One region of the Klebsiella africana genome, then DNA from elsewhere that is predicted to be linked to it. Evidence: riboswitches for the same ligand, from Rfam matches in the RefSeq annotation. Region 1 holds a riboswitch; the other holds the start of a gene.

Region 1 (7,594 bases):
CGACATCCGCGCCGCCGATCAACGCCGGCGGGTCGCGATCCAGTCGATCCGCACGCTCGACCGACGCGGCTAATTGATGCTGTTGGGTACGGAGTGCGGCTAAATCCATAGGGCTTATCTCCTACTGGTGATAGGGTGCGGAAAGACGATGCACAGCCTCAACAAAAACGCCCGCATGTTCGGGGTCAACATCCTGATGAATACCGTGACCAAGGTTAAAGACGTGGCCTTCACCCTGGCCAAATCCAGCGAGAATGGTCGCCACTTCCTCTTCAATACGCGGAGCGGGCGCATAGAGCATCGACGGGTCCATATTGCCCTGGAGCGCCACTTTGTGACCTACGCGACGGCGAGCGTCGGCGATATCGGTGGTCCAGTCGAGACCCAGCGCGTCACAGCCGGTCTCCGCCATCGCTTCCAGCCACTGACCACCGCCTTTGGTGAACAGAGTCACCGGCACGCGGCGGCCTTCGTTTTCCCGCAGCAGGCCGTCGACGATTTTATGCATGTAGTAGAGGGAGAACTGCTGGTAATCGCGGCCGGTCAGCACCCCACCCCAGGTGTCGAAAATCATCACCGACTGCGCACCGGCTTTGATCTGCGCGTTGAGATACAGGGTGACGCTTTTCGCCAGCTTCTCCAGCAGCGCATGCAGCGCCTGCGGTTCGGCATACATCATCTTTTTGATCACGGTGAACGCTTTGCTGCTGCCGCCTTCGACCATGTAGGTCGCCAGCGTCCATGGGCTGCCGGAGAAGCCGATCAGCGGCACTTCGCCTTTCAGTTCGCGGCGAATGGTACGCACGGCGTTCATTACATAGCCCAGTTCCTGCTCGGGATCCGGGATCGGCAGCTTGTCGACATCGGCTTTGCTTTTTACCGGCGAGGTGAAGCGCGGACCTTCCCCTGCCTCAAAGTACAGCCCCAGGCCCATGGCGTCCGGGATGGTCAGGATGTCCGAAAAGAGGATCGCCGCGTCCAGCGGGTAACGGCGCAGCGGCTGGAGCGTCACTTCGCAGGCCAGCTCGGCATTTTTACACAGCGACATAAAGTCGCCCGCTTGCGCACGGGTGGCTTTGTACTCTGGTAAATAGCGGCCCGCCTGGCGCATCATCCACACCGGGGTGACATCAACCGGCTGACGCAGCAGCGCGCGCAGGTAACGATCGTTCTTCAGTTCGGTCATTTTTACATTCCTTTAGCGTTGATACGCCCAGTGTAACATGTCACTCGAACTCTGCCCGACACATCGCGACGGTATCTTCGATAAGCCGGCGCGCCACCGTCCCCGGCGGCGGCAGGAGCGGCAGATTGTCATAGCGATACCAGTCCGCGGTCAGCAGCTCTTTTTTGTCGACCACGATATCGCCATCCGCATAATCCGCCATAAAGGCGGTCATCAGCGACTGCGGGAACGGCCACGGCTGAGAGGTCACATAGCGCAGATTTTTCACCTTGATGCCGCTCTCTTCCATCACCTCGCGGGCCACCGCCTGCTCAAGGGTTTCGCCAACTTCGACAAATCCGGCCAACACCGTATGGACACCATTACGATGGCGGGTATGCTGCGCCAGCAGGATCGAATCGTCGCGACGAATGGCGACGATAATGCAGGGGGCAATTTGCGGATAGTAGCGTTCACGGCAGTGGCTGCACAGCATCGCCCATTCGCTTTTGCTGGCATGCATCGGGTGGCCGCAGTAGCCGCAAAATTTATGCGATCGATAAAATTCGGCAAGCTGGATCCCTCGCCCCGCCAGTTGGAAGAGGCCCGGATCCTGATCCAGCACCTGGCGCAACGATCCCATGTCATGGCGGCGATCCTGGCGCACCATCCATACCGATTCGCCCTGCCATTCGCCAATATGCAGCGCATGCTGGCCGACAAGATCGAAATTAACCGCTTCGCCATGTGGTAATTCTCCACCAGGCAACCATAATTTTTGTTCGTGACTGACAACCCACCAGCCGCGATCTAATTTTTCAATAATACGATCCATATCTATTGCACTACCTTTGCTTCACTGGCATGTTGTTAACATTATATTTACATTATGGTGAGCAGATTTAAATCAAAACTAGCGGAGTCAATCATGCTAAACCAGCTGGAAAATCTGACGGAGCGCGTTGGCGGTAGTAATGAACTGGTCGATCGCTGGCTACAAGTGCGTAAGCATCTGCTCGTGGCTTACTACAATCTGGTTGGCCTGAAACCGGGCAAAGAGTCATTTATGCGGCTAAACGAAAAGGCGCTGGATGACTTTTGCCAAAGTCTGGTGGATTACCTCTCATCCGGTCATTTTAGTATTTATGAACGCATTATTGGCGAAATGGAAGGCGATACCCCACTTTTAGCCGCCACCCGGCTTTATCCGCAGTTGGAAGCCAATACCCAGCAGATGATGGATTACTACGATACCTGCCTCGAAAACGCTATCGATCACGATAACTACCTCGAATTTCAGCAGGCGCTGTCGGATATCGGCGAGTCGCTTGAGGCGCGTTTCGCGCTGGAAGATAAACTGATCGCCCTCGCCGTCGCCCATAATCTGAGCAATGACGTGCACGATAATATTGCGCCGACCGCTTGAGTTGTGAACCGTTAACGAGTAATTTACGTACATTATCCCTCTGCGGAGGGATTTCATCTTGTCGGAGTGCCTATTTTCCATGTGCAGGCTAACGTGGAAAAGGCTGAGACCGTTAATTCGGGATCCGCGGAACCTGATCAGGCTAATACCTGCGAAGGGAACAAGAGTTAACTGCTGGTCGCACCTGTCCGTTCTGGACTGGTCGCATCTGTTACTCCATCCGTCGTCTGACAAGCCATCTCCTTTTTTAACTGGAATGCGCTATGTCTACTACCAAACTAACCCGTCGGGAACAACGCGAGCACGCGCAGCGATTCATTGATACGCTGGCAGGTACCGCTTTTCCCAATTCACGCCGCATCTATGTTCACGGCTCACAAGCTGATATCCGCGTCCCGATGCGTGAAATTCAGCTCAGCCCGACCCTTGTCGGCGGCGATAAAAATAATCCCCGGTACGAAACCAACGAACCGATCCCGGTATATGACACCTCCGGCCCGTATGGCGACCCGGATATTAGCATTGATGTCCGCCAGGGGCTGGCAAAGCTGCGCCAGCCGTGGATCGACGCGCGTAACGACTGCGCGCCGCTCAGCGAACGTAGCTCGGCCTATACCAAAGCGCGGCTGGCCGACGATGGCCTTGATGAACTGCGCTTCGGCGGCCTGCTGACCCCCAAACGCGCCGTCGCCGGGAAATGTGTGACGCAACTACACTATGCCCGTCAGGGGATCGTCACTCCGGAGATGGAATTCATCGCCATTCGCGAAAACATGGGGCGCGAACGTATCCGCAGCGAGATTCTGCGCCAGCAGCATGCCGGAGAAGGCTTCGGTGCCCGCCTGCCGGAAAACATTACCCCCGAGTTTGTCCGCGATGAAGTGGCCGCCGGGCGCGCCATCATCCCCGCCAACATCAACCATCCGGAGTCTGAGCCGATGATTATCGGCCGCAATTTCCTGGTGAAAGTGAATGCCAATATCGGCAACTCGGCGGTGACCTCTTCCATCGAAGAGGAGGTGGAAAAACTGGTCTGGTCAACCCGCTGGGGCGCCGACACGGTGATGGACCTCTCCACCGGCCGCTATATCCACGAAACCCGAGAGTGGATCCTGCGCAACAGCCCGGTGCCGATTGGTACCGTCCCGATTTACCAGGCGCTGGAGAAGGTCAACGGCATCGCCGAGAACCTCACCTGGGAAGCCTTCCGCGATACCCTGCTGGAACAGGCCGAGCAAGGCGTCGACTACTTCACGATTCACGCCGGCGTGCTGCTGCGCTACGTGCCGATGACGGCGAAGCGCCTGACAGGTATCGTTTCGCGCGGCGGCTCAATCATGGCTAAGTGGTGCCTGTCGCATCATCAGGAAAACTTCCTCTACCAGCACTTCCGCGAAATCTGCGAAATCTGCGCCGCTTATGACGTTTCGCTGTCGCTGGGCGATGGCCTGCGCCCCGGTTCGATTCAGGATGCCAACGACGAGGCGCAGTTCGCCGAGCTGCATACCCTCGGCGAACTGACGAAAATCGCCTGGGAATATGACGTGCAGGTGATGATTGAAGGCCCCGGCCACGTGCCAATGCAGATGATCCGCCGCAATATGACCGAAGAGCTGGAGCACTGCCACGAAGCGCCATTCTACACTTTAGGCCCGCTCACCACCGATATCGCACCGGGCTACGACCATTTCACCTCCGGTATCGGCGCGGCAATGATTGGCTGGTTTGGCTGCGCGATGCTGTGCTACGTCACGCCGAAAGAGCATCTCGGTCTGCCCAACAAAGAGGATGTCAAACAGGGGCTGATTACCTACAAAATCGCCGCCCACGCCGCCGACCTCGCGAAAGGCCACCCCGGGGCGCAGATCCGCGACAACGCGATGTCAAAAGCGCGTTTTGAATTCCGCTGGGAAGACCAGTTTAACCTCGCGCTCGACCCGTTCACCGCGCGGGCCTATCACGATGAAACCCTGCCGCAGGAGTCCGGCAAAGTCGCCCACTTCTGCTCCATGTGCGGGCCGAAATTCTGTTCGATGAAAATCACTCAGGAGGTCCGCGACTACGCCGCGAAGCAAAGTATCGAAGCCGGCATGGCCGATATGTCGAATAACTTCCGCGCCCGCGGCGGCGAAATCTACCTGAAACAGGAGGAAGCCTGATGTATCAACCTGATTTTCCACCCGTCCCGTTTCGTCTCGGACTCTACCCGGTGGTGGACAGCGTGGCGTGGATTGAACGCCTGCTTGAAGCTGGGATACGTACCCTTCAGTTGCGGATCAAGGACCGGCGCGACAGCGAAGTGGAGGATGACGTCATCGCCGCCATCGCCCTTGGTCGCCGCTATCACGCCCGACTGTTCATTAACGATTACTGGCAGCTGGCGATTAAGCACCAGGCCTACGGCGTCCATCTCGGACAAGAGGATCTGGAAACCACCGATCTGAGCGCCATCCGCCAGGCCGGGCTGCGCCTTGGCGTCTCTACTCACGATGATATGGAAATTGATGTCGCCCTTGCGGCGCGTCCCTCTTACATCGCGCTGGGTCACGTCTTCCCGACGCAAACCAAACAGATGCCTTCCGCGCCGCAGGGCCTCGAGCAGCTTGCCAGACATATTCAACGCCTGGCGGATTACCCCACCGTGGCGATCGGCGGAATTAGCCTGGAAAAGGCGCCGGAGGTACTGGCGACCGGCGTCGGCAGCATCGCGGTGGTCAGCGCCATCACCCAGGCGGCGGACTGGCGGGCAGCGACCGACCAGCTGCTGGCGCTGGCGGGAGCGGGCGATGAATGATCATGACTTCATGCGCTATAGCCGCCAGCTGCTGCTGGAGGATATTGCCATCGAGGGGCAGCAGAAGCTGTTAGCCAGTCGGGTGCTGATCATCGGCCTTGGCGGGCTGGGCTCCCCGGCGGCGCTCTATCTGGCCGGAGCGGGCGTCGGGACGCTGATCCTGGCCGATGACGACGCGGTGCATCTCAGCAACCTGCAGCGGCAGATCCTGTTCACCAGCGAGGATATCGACCAGCCAAAAGCCGCGGCGGCTCAGACCCGGCTCAGTCAGCTAAACCCGCGGATCAACCTCGTTGCGCTGCCGCAGCGTCTAAGCGGCGAGGCGCTGCGCGCTGAGGTGGCGAAGGCGGACGTGGTGCTGGACTGCACCGATAATATGGTCACCCGCCAGGCGATCAATGCCGCCTGCGTGGCCCTCGATACCCCATTAGTGACCGCCAGCGCCGTCGGCTTCGGCGGTCAGCTGATGGTGCTCACCCCACCCTGGACGCAGGGCTGCTATCGCTGCCTGTGGCCGGAAAGCGACGAACCGCAGCGCAACTGCCGCACCGCGGGGATCGTCGGCCCGGTGGTCGGCATAATGGGGACGCTGCAGGCGCTGGAGGCCATAAAGCTCCTTAGCGGCATGGCGACGCCGCGCAACACCCTGCGGCTGTTTGACGCCCGCACCAGCAACTGGCGCAACCTTGCGCTGCAAAAGGCTCAGAGCTGCCCGGTATGCGGAGGCCATGATGCAAATCTGGTTTAACGACGAGCCGCTGGAGTGCGCGGACAATCTCAGCGTCAGCGCCCTACTCAGCCAACTGGAACAGCGCCAGCCGGGCGTTGCGCTGGCGCTCAATCAACACATCCTGCCGCGCGACCGGTGGGAAGATCATCTCTTGCAGGAAGGCGATCGGATCCTGCTTTTTCAGGTTATCGCTGGAGGCTGACATGTTACGTATTGCAGACAAAACGTTTGAATCCCATCTTTTTACCGGTACCGGCAAATTCGCCGCCCCGGAGGTGATGGTCGAGGCGATTCGCGCCTCTGGCAGCCAGCTGGTCACCCTGGCAATGAAGCGCGTCGATTTACGTCAGCACAATGACGCGATTCTCGCCCCGCTGCTGGCGGCGGGGGTTAACCTGCTGCCGAATACCTCAGGCGCCAAGACGGCGGAAGAGGCGGTGTTTGCCGCCCGCCTGGCGCGGGAAGCTTTGGGTACCCACTGGCTGAAGCTGGAGATCCACCCGGACGCCCGCTGGCTGCTGCCCGACCCGATTGAAACCCTGAAAGCGGCGGAGCTACTGGTCCGCGAAGGGTTCATCGTCCTGCCCTACTGCGGCGCCGATCCGGTGCTGTGTAAACGGCTGGAAGAGGTGGGTTGTGCGGCGGTGATGCCGCTGGGCGCGCCGATCGGCTCCAATCAGGGACTGGAAACTAAAGCCATGCTGGAGATTATTATCGAACAGGCGACGGTCCCGGTGGTGGTCGACGCCGGGATCGGCGTGCCGAGCCATGCAGCGCAAGCACTGGAGATGGGCGCGGATGCGGTGCTGGTCAATACCGCCATTGCCGTCGCCGACGACCCCGTGGCTATGGCCCGCGCCTTTCGTATGGCAGTCGATGCCGGTTTACTGGCACGTCAGGCCGGACCGGGGACACGCAGTACGCAGGCGCAGGCCACCAGCCCGCTGACCGGATTCCTGGAGGCGCTGGCATGAAAACCTTCAGCGATCGCTGGCGGCAGCTGGAGTGGGACGACATCCGCCTGCGCATCAACAGCAAAACTGCCGCCGATGTCGAACGGGCGCTGGCGGCCAAACAGCTCACCCGCGACGACATGATGGCCCTGCTTTCGCCGGCGGCGGCCGATTATCTTGAACCGCTGGCCCAGCGCGCGCAGCGCCTCACCCGCCAGCGCTTCGGCAATACCGTCAGCTTCTACGTGCCGCTGTATCTCTCCAACCTGTGTGCCAATGATTGCACCTACTGCGGCTTCTCGATGAGCAACCGCATCAAGCGCAAGACGCTGGATGCCGCCGAGATTGCCCGCGAGTGCGCCGCGATCCGCAGCCTGGGCTTTGAGCATCTGCTACTGGTCACCGGCGAGCATCAGGGCAAGGTAGGAATGGATTATTTCCGCCAGCATCTGCCAGCTATCCGTAGCCAGTTTGCCTCGCTGCATATGGAGGTACAGCCGCTGGCGACCGAAGAGTATGCGGAGCT
Region 2 (7,594 bases), 2.5 Mb from region 1:
TTAAACAGATAGAAGGTGTAGTCCGCTGTATCGCGCACATGGGCAATATCAATAAACCCGCCGCGCCGGGTATAGATAAGCCCGTTCTGTTCTTCGCTCAGCCCCAGCAAGTTTTTCACCGCCCCGAGCGCGCTGTCGTTGTAATGATGCTTGCCCAGGGTGTCCAGGGTCAGCACATTACCGATCTGGTACACCGGGATGGGGATGCCCACCGCGCGCACGTGCAGGTCATAACCAAACGCGCAGCACGGCCGCAGCGACTCAGGCGGCGGCAGCTCACTCAGGGTAGGCGCCGGATGGATCGTCGTCACGGCGGGCAGCACCGGGTCCTGTGCCAGCGCCGGCAGCGCCAGCGCGAATAACAGCCAGAAGGCTTTACGCATCAACAGCCTCTCCACAGCAAGAAAAGAGCGCGCATCTTACCGGCAGATGGCGCCTGCGGTTTTAGTTAAAAACGGTATTCACCGGAGACAAAGAAGCTATTGCGCTCGTTAAAACCAAATTCTGTCAGCACGTTAAAGTTTTTGGTGACTTCATACTGGGCGCCAATCAGCATATTCCACGGCGAGGTCAGCTTTTGCTTAACGTCAAATTTGCCCTCGCCGTCTTTGTTGACTGCGGCGATAAGCGGCTGAAGTTCTGGCGGCATGTGTAGATCGGCGAGATCGCCTTTGAACTCCTGCTGCACGTCCTGATACATGCTTCCGACCCACAGGCTGAGGTGGGATGGCCCGTCGATCCCCTGAAAACTGAAACGATAGCCGACGCGCGGCGAAACGGTGACCGCCGAGATACTGCCGTCGAGAATATCGAAATCGGTACGGGTGTAGTTAGTGTCTACTAACCCAAACCAGTTGCCGTATCCCCCGGCAAGGGTAAAGCCGGTACCCCAGGTGGTGCCTTTAAAATCAAGCGTGAAATCAATGTCCTGCAGTTTTCCGCTCTGATAAAGCTGATGAACCGCGCCGGCGATCGCCCGGTCCAGGCCACGAAACTGCGAGGGATCTGAATCCACAGAGACCTGAGAGACGGACGATCCGCGGGTATGCCCCACCAGCCCGTAAACGTTGAGAAACGGAAAGACCCACATGTCGAGACGCAGGTTTTCCGTTTTGCTCTTCTCACGGGTATGTCCGGCATCGATGGCGAACATATCGCTGGGGATAGGATGGTTACCGAGCTTAAGCCCGGAAAAGGTAATACTGTCGACCATGATATCCTGACGGATATTCATATAGCTGAGGTTGACGCCGTAGGGTAACGGAAGGGAATATCCCCTGGCGCGTGCCTCATCGCCCCATATCGGAAAATAACTGTCGTTCTCGTCCGGCTCCGCAGCCGACGTGCCCCAGGCCGCTAACAACAGCGTTAACACCGCGCCGGATGCTCTCATTTTTATTCTCATAGGTAGTTATAAACCCGAACCGACATTGAAATAGACCGCCTGCTCATGCTCACTGAACGCCACGTCAATCCCGGTACGTAAACCGTACTGCCGGGCAATCAGGTAGCGAAAACCGGCCCCCCACGCCACCTCTGACTGTTCCCATAGGGTATCCGCCGCCTCCGCGGCGCTCCCCGCCCCCACAAATCCCTGCAGGATCCAGCGCGGAGTGACTGCCCAGGCCAGCTGGGTTTGCGCCGTGGCCACGTAGTCGCCCTGGTAGCGATAGCGCGATAGAGGGACGGGCCATCGGCATCAGATGGCTATCATGATGGGTTAATGACTGATAATTGCCCGCGACCGCCAGGGTCAGCGTGTGACTGAGCGGAATAAACACCTTCCCATCCAGCGAGAATGTGTTGTAGTGATAATCGCCCCCAAGCAGCGAACGGAAAAAGCGATATTCTCCCTTCAGCGCTAACCCCTTCTGAGGATAGAAAATATTATCGGTAGTGTCATATTCCGCCACCACCCCCAGCGCCGAAGAGCTGCTGTTCTGACCGAGAACGTGTTGCCACACCCGGTTGACCACCGGGTTGTTGCTTGAGACATCCGCCCGGGTATACACCTGGGAGGCCCCAAGGAATACCGGCGTGTCGCCCACGCGGAACAGCAGTTTTTGCAGCGCGGCGACGCCTTTGGTCTGCGTCTGCACCGGTTTAGCATGGCTGAATACGCCCGTGTCGCCGGAATAAATATCCAGATTCACGTTAGCGTAGCCGGCTCCTGCCAGGTAACGAATATGGTCATGCTGCCAGGTGTGGCGATGGCCGCCGCCAATAAACCAGGTCCCGTTCTGCGTGGCGGCCCCGCCAAAAGCGGTGAGCGGTGGAGGAATAAACTGCCCGCCCTCCCGGCTGCCTTTCCCGTGTAAAAACAGGCCAAACAGTCCGCCGCCATAGCCGATGGCCGGCTCGGTTATCGCCAGCGGCACCGGCAGAAAACCGTAACGGTTCTCAGCCAGATACTGACTCATATCGAGCATGCCATCTTCCACATCGAAGAGACCGGCGGCATCGCCTGGCGGGCACAACAGGAACACAAGCGCCAGCGTGGACAGCGGGAATTTCATGCTCACTCCGGGGCTTTGGGGCACGCACGACACGCGTGGCGAACAGGATTAACGCAACAGGATAGTGAAAATATAACGTAACCGGATAATAGCCACCAACGCGTAGCCGCCTGTTTTTCAGCTATTTTTAAATGAAAAAGTGCTGGCTATCACAGAAAACCGCTTTCGCTTTGCCGGCTGGCGCGGTGATTGTATTCAAAAGGTGAATGTCGTATAACATAACGCTACCGAGGGGTGTCCCGTGAGGGCTGAGATGGCGCAAGCCGAACCCTTTGAACCTGATCTGGGTCATGCCAGCGAAGGGACGGGTCGGCAATTTTGCCAGCATTACCGCCATTGCCTGTTCACACCCCTGCACGCCCGGATCTCCCCTGAATAAATGGAGGTCCTGTGATCGTTCCCGCTTTTAGCCATGGCCTATATGGCCGTTTACGCCAGTTGGCCGCCACTGACTGGCAGCACTATGTGGCGCATCCTTTTGTCCAACAGCTCGCCGATGGGACGCTGGCGAAAAGCGCGTTTCGTCGCTACCTGACCCAGGATTATCTGTTTCTAATTCACTTTGCCCGCAGCTACGCGCTGCTGGTAAGTAAACTGCGCACGCTGCCGGAAATGCGGGCCGCGGCAGCCTCAATGACGGCCATCCTCAACGAACTGCCGCTGCATGTCGGCTATTGCGCCCAGTGGGGGATTAGCGAGCAGGAGATGGCCGCTGAGCCTGAAGCGCCGGAAACCCTGAACTACACCCGCTATGTACTGGATATTGGCCATTCAGGTGACGCCCTGGATCTGCTGGTTGCCCTGATGCCCTGCGTGGCCGGTTATGCGGAGATCGGTCTCGGCCTGCTGCATCATCCCGCCACCCGGCTGACCGATAACCCCTACGCCTCATGGATCCACAACTATGGTGATGAAGGTTATCTGCAGGGCGTCAACGCCGCGCTGGCGCTGCTGGAAACGGTGTGGCAGCAGCGCGGGAGCGAGGCCCGGATCACTGCGCTGAGCGAGATTTTCACCACCGCCACCCGCCTTGAGGCGCAGTTCTGGCAGATGGGCCTGAACGCGGCGGCGGAGGCCCGGGCGTGACGGCGCCGGGTATCGAGGTTCGCGGCCTGAGCCTGCATTTCGGCGACCGTCGGCTGTTCGATAACCTGTCATTGACGATCCCCGGCGGGCAGTGGGTGTCGCTGCTCGGTGCCAGCGGAGCGGGAAAAACCAGTCTACTGCGGGTGATAGCTGGCCTGGCGCCCGCCACCCGCGGAGCAGTGGTCGCCAGCGATGGGCAGCCGATTCAGGGCCGTCTGGCGTGGATGGGGCAGAAGGATCTGCTCTATCCCTGGCTGAGCGTCCGGGACAACGTCGCCCTCGGCGCGCGGCTGCGCGGTGAAAAAGTGGACCATGACCGGGTCGCCGCCCTGCTTGAACAGGTTGAGCTTTCATCCTGCGCCGACGCCCGACCGGCAACCCTTTCCGGCGGTATGCGTCAGCGCGCCGCGCTGGCGCGCACCCTGTATGAGGATCGCCCCATCGTGCTGATGGATGAACCGTTCTCGGCGCTGGACACCCTCACCCGCACGCGCATTCAGACCCTGGCAGCCACCCTGCTGGCTGGTCGCACGGTGGTGCTGATCACCCACGATCCGCTGGAGGCCTGCCGGCTAAGCCACCGCCTACTGGTGCTGTCGACGGCTCACGGCGACATCGATGACAGCCATCACCTTGCCGGCACGCCTCCGCGCGCGCCAGACGCGCCCGATCTCTTGATCAGCCAGGCCGCCCTGCTGCAGCAACTGATGAGGGCCCATCCATGACCGGACGTCTCTGGCGCGGGGGTATGGTGTTCTGCGGGCTGATGATCCTCTGGGAGCTGGCCAGCCGCAGCGGCATTCCTCACTTTCTTTTACCCTCCCCGATGGCGGTCGCTGAGGCGCTGTGGGTTAATCGCGCCTATCTCGGCTGGCATACGCTTATCACGCTCAGTGAGATCCTGAGCGGCCTGGCGCTGGGCGTAACGCTCGGCGTCACCCTGGCGCTGGGCATGATCCTCTCCCCCCGCCTACAGCGCTGGCTGATGCCGCTGGTGCTCACCAGCCAGGCGATCCCGGTCTTTGCCCTCGCCCCGCTGCTGGTGCTGTGGTTGGGGTTTGGTATGAGCGCCAAAGTGGCGATGGCGGTGCTGGTGATTTTCTTTCCAGTGACATCTGCCTTCTTTGATGGCTTGCGACGGGTCAACCAGGAGTATCTCGATCTGGCGCGCAGCATGAACGCCTCCTTCGGCGCTCAGCTGCGCCATGTCCGGCTGATGGCCGCCCTGCCGGCGCTGGGCTCCGGTCTGCGCATGGCGGCGGCGGTGGCACCCATCGGCGCGATTATCGGCGAATGGGTCGGCTCAGCCGAGGGCCTGGGCTACGTCATGCTTAATGCCAACGCGCGGCTGCAAACCGATATCTGCTTCGCTGCGCTGTTTATTTTAGTACTACTGACCCTCCTGCTATGGCTGGCGGTAGATATCCTGCTGCACCGGCTGATCGACTGGTCGCCGGAATAAAAATGAAGTAATAAAGGAAAACAAATGAACAAGTCGCTATTCGCCGGGGTAACCCTGACGGCCCTGTTCAGCGGCCACGCGCTGGCCAATGAACCGCTGACGCTGGTGCTGGACTGGTACATTAACCCTGACCATGCGCCGATTATGGTGGCTGAGCAGATCGGCGCCTTTAAGGCCCAGGGGCTGGACGTCAAGATTGTTCCTCCGTCCGATCCCGCGCTGCCTCCCCGCATGGTGGCCGCCCGTCAGGCGGATCTGGCCATCACCTACCAGCCTCAGGTGCACTTCTTCGCTGACGAAGGGTTACCGCTGGTGCGTGTCGGAACGCTGATTAGCTCGCCGCTGAACACGGTGATCGCTCTCAATAAGCAGATCAAAACTCCGGCAGATCTACAAGGTAAGAAGGTGGGCTACTCGGTCAGCGGCATTGAGCAGGCCACTCTGGCGACCATGGCGCAACATGCCGGTATCGATCCGGCCAGTATCAAACTGGTTAACGTCAATTTCCAGCTGACCAGCGCCCTGCTGGCGGGCCAGGTGGACGCAGTCATTGGCGGCTATCGTAATATAGAAGCGCAGGAGCTGAAGCTGCAGGGCAAAACGCCGGTGGTGATGAACGTCGAAGATTACGGCGTGCCGGCCTATGACGAACTGGTGATTGTCGCCCATCGCGACGCGATTCATGAGGCGAAGATCCGTAAGTTCCTCATCGCCCTGCAGGCGGGAGTGAGCTATCTGCGCGCCCATCCGCAGGAGAGCTGGGAGGCGTTTGCCGCCGCCCACCCGGAGCTGAAGACCGAGCTTAACCACCAGGCGTGGCTGCAAACCGTGCCGCTGTTCGCCACCGATCCGGCGGCGCTGGATAAAGCGCGCTACGACGCTTACGAACAGTTTTTATATAACAATAAGTTGGTGAAAAAAGTTACACCTTTAACAAATTATGCGGTGGAACTGCATTGAGTCTTGCTATCGCTGACGGAAGGCATTCCGTCAGCGCTTTAACCCAACGGCAATAAAAATATAGAGACTTTCTCACTAATAATTACACTTTTAAGGGTTATCGTGACGCGGAGTTGTTCTATTATAATTCAGCAGGTTACGTTAATTATTACCCCAGTAAGAATAACGTCAAAATAGCGCAATCAATAAAACGTTGAATGCAGATTTAAAAAGCCATATATTGTGCGCGCTTTATGAATGCCAATTCAATTTCTTACACCAATTATTCAACCAGCGTTCAACCGCAATGCTGGTTGTGGGAGTGATATGATGACGGATAAAGTCCGTATTGATACTTTACGTGCCGATTTATTAGACGCAAACAACGAAACCTTTTTGGCCCGTCAGGCCGAATTCGAATCGAATGTCAGGAGTTACCCGCGTAAGCTGCCGCTGGCTATCACTAAAGCCGAAGGCGTGTGGCTGACGGATGCGGATAACAAACAGTACCTGGACTGCCTCGCGGGCGCCGGTACTCTCGCTCTGGGCCACAACCACCCTGATGTATTGCAGAGCATCCAAAGTGTCATTACCAGCGGCTTGCCGTTACATACCCTCGATCTGACTACCCCGTTAAAAGATCGCTTCTCCGAATACCTGCTCTCTTGCCTGCCGGGCGAAGGGAAAGAGTATTGCCTGCAGTTCACCGGCCCGTCCGGCGCTGACGCCGTGGAAGCTGCGCTGAAACTGGCGAAAAAATACACCGGCCGTACTGCGGTGATCAGCTTCTCCGGCGGCTATCACGGGATGACCCACGGCGCGCTGTCCGTCACCGGCAACCTGTCGCCGAAAGCAGCGGTTAACGGCATGATGCCGGAAGTCCAGTTCATGCCTTACCCGCACCTGTATCGTTGCCCGCTGGGCATCGGCGGCGAAGCCGGCGTGAAAGCCCTGACCTACTACTTCGAAAACCTGATCAACGACGTGGAAAGCGGCGTCCGTAAACCGGCGGCGGTGATCCTCGAAGCCGTGCAGGGTGAAGGCGGCGTGAACCCGGCGCCGGTCGAGTGGCTGCAGCGCATCCGCAAAGTGACCGAAGAGCATGGCATTCTGCTGATCGTTGATGAAGTGCAGGCCGGCTTTGCCCGTACCGGTAAATTCTTCGCCTTCGAACACGCCGGCATTCAGCCGGATATCATCGTGATGTCGAAAGCGGTTGGCGGCGGTCTGCCGATGGCCGTGCTGGGCATTAAAAAGCAGTTCGACGCCTGGGAACCGGGTCACCACACCGGCACCTTCCGCGGCAACCAGCTGGCGATGGCTACCGGCCTGACCACCCTGCGTCATCTGCGCGACAACAAGATTGCTGACAAAGTCGCTGCCCAGGGTGAGTGGCTGAAAGGCAAACTGGCCGAGCTGCAGAAGCGTTACCCGGTAATTGGCCACGTTCGCGGTCTTGGTCTGATGATCGGTATCGAAATCGTCAAGCCGAACGAAGCGCAGGATCACATGGGCTGCTACCCGGCTGATGGCGAACTCTCTGCCCTGCTGCAGAAGAAATGCTTCGAAGCGGGCCTGATTCTGGAGCGCG

What was found. Region 1 has a riboswitch for thiamine pyrophosphate ahead of thiC (phosphomethylpyrimidine synthase ThiC). Riboswitches for the same ligand answer to the same signal wherever they lie in the genome.
Region 2: it holds a riboswitch for thiamine pyrophosphate, as region 1 does, so the genes downstream of both, tenA (thiaminase II) here and thiC (phosphomethylpyrimidine synthase ThiC) in region 1, are expected to answer to the same signal.

What each region holds. Positions count from the first base shown of each region.
Region 1 is NZ_CP084874.1:4,952,410-4,960,003, forward strand. Features, by position in the region: gene nfi (deoxyribonuclease V) at 1-109, opposite strand, end outside; gene hemE (uroporphyrinogen decarboxylase) at 122-1,186, opposite strand; gene nudC (NAD(+) diphosphatase) at 1,227-2,000, opposite strand; gene rsd (sigma D regulator) at 2,094-2,591, shown strand; TPP riboswitch at 2,644-2,768, shown strand; gene thiC (phosphomethylpyrimidine synthase ThiC) at 2,855-4,750, shown strand; gene thiE (thiamine phosphate synthase) at 4,750-5,385, shown strand; gene LGL98_RS23800 (HesA/MoeB/ThiF family protein) at 5,378-6,133, shown strand; gene thiS (sulfur carrier protein ThiS) at 6,117-6,317, shown strand; gene thiG (thiazole synthase) at 6,319-7,089, shown strand; gene thiH (2-iminoacetate synthase ThiH) at 7,086-7,594, shown strand, end outside.
Region 2 is NZ_CP084874.1:2,466,633-2,474,226, reverse strand. Features, by position in the region: gene LGL98_RS12060 (DUF4056 domain-containing protein) at 1-383, opposite strand, end outside; gene LGL98_RS12055 (putative outer membrane beta-barrel protein) at 449-1,393, opposite strand; partial or broken gene LGL98_RS12050 (BamA/TamA family outer membrane protein) at 1,412-2,516, opposite strand; TPP riboswitch at 2,737-2,838, shown strand; gene tenA (thiaminase II) at 2,907-3,602, shown strand; gene LGL98_RS12040 (ABC transporter ATP-binding protein) at 3,599-4,327, shown strand; gene LGL98_RS12035 (ABC transporter permease) at 4,324-5,064, shown strand; gene LGL98_RS12030 (ABC transporter substrate-binding protein) at 5,089-6,024, shown strand; gene LGL98_RS12025 (diaminobutyrate--2-oxoglutarate transaminase) at 6,331-7,594, shown strand, end outside.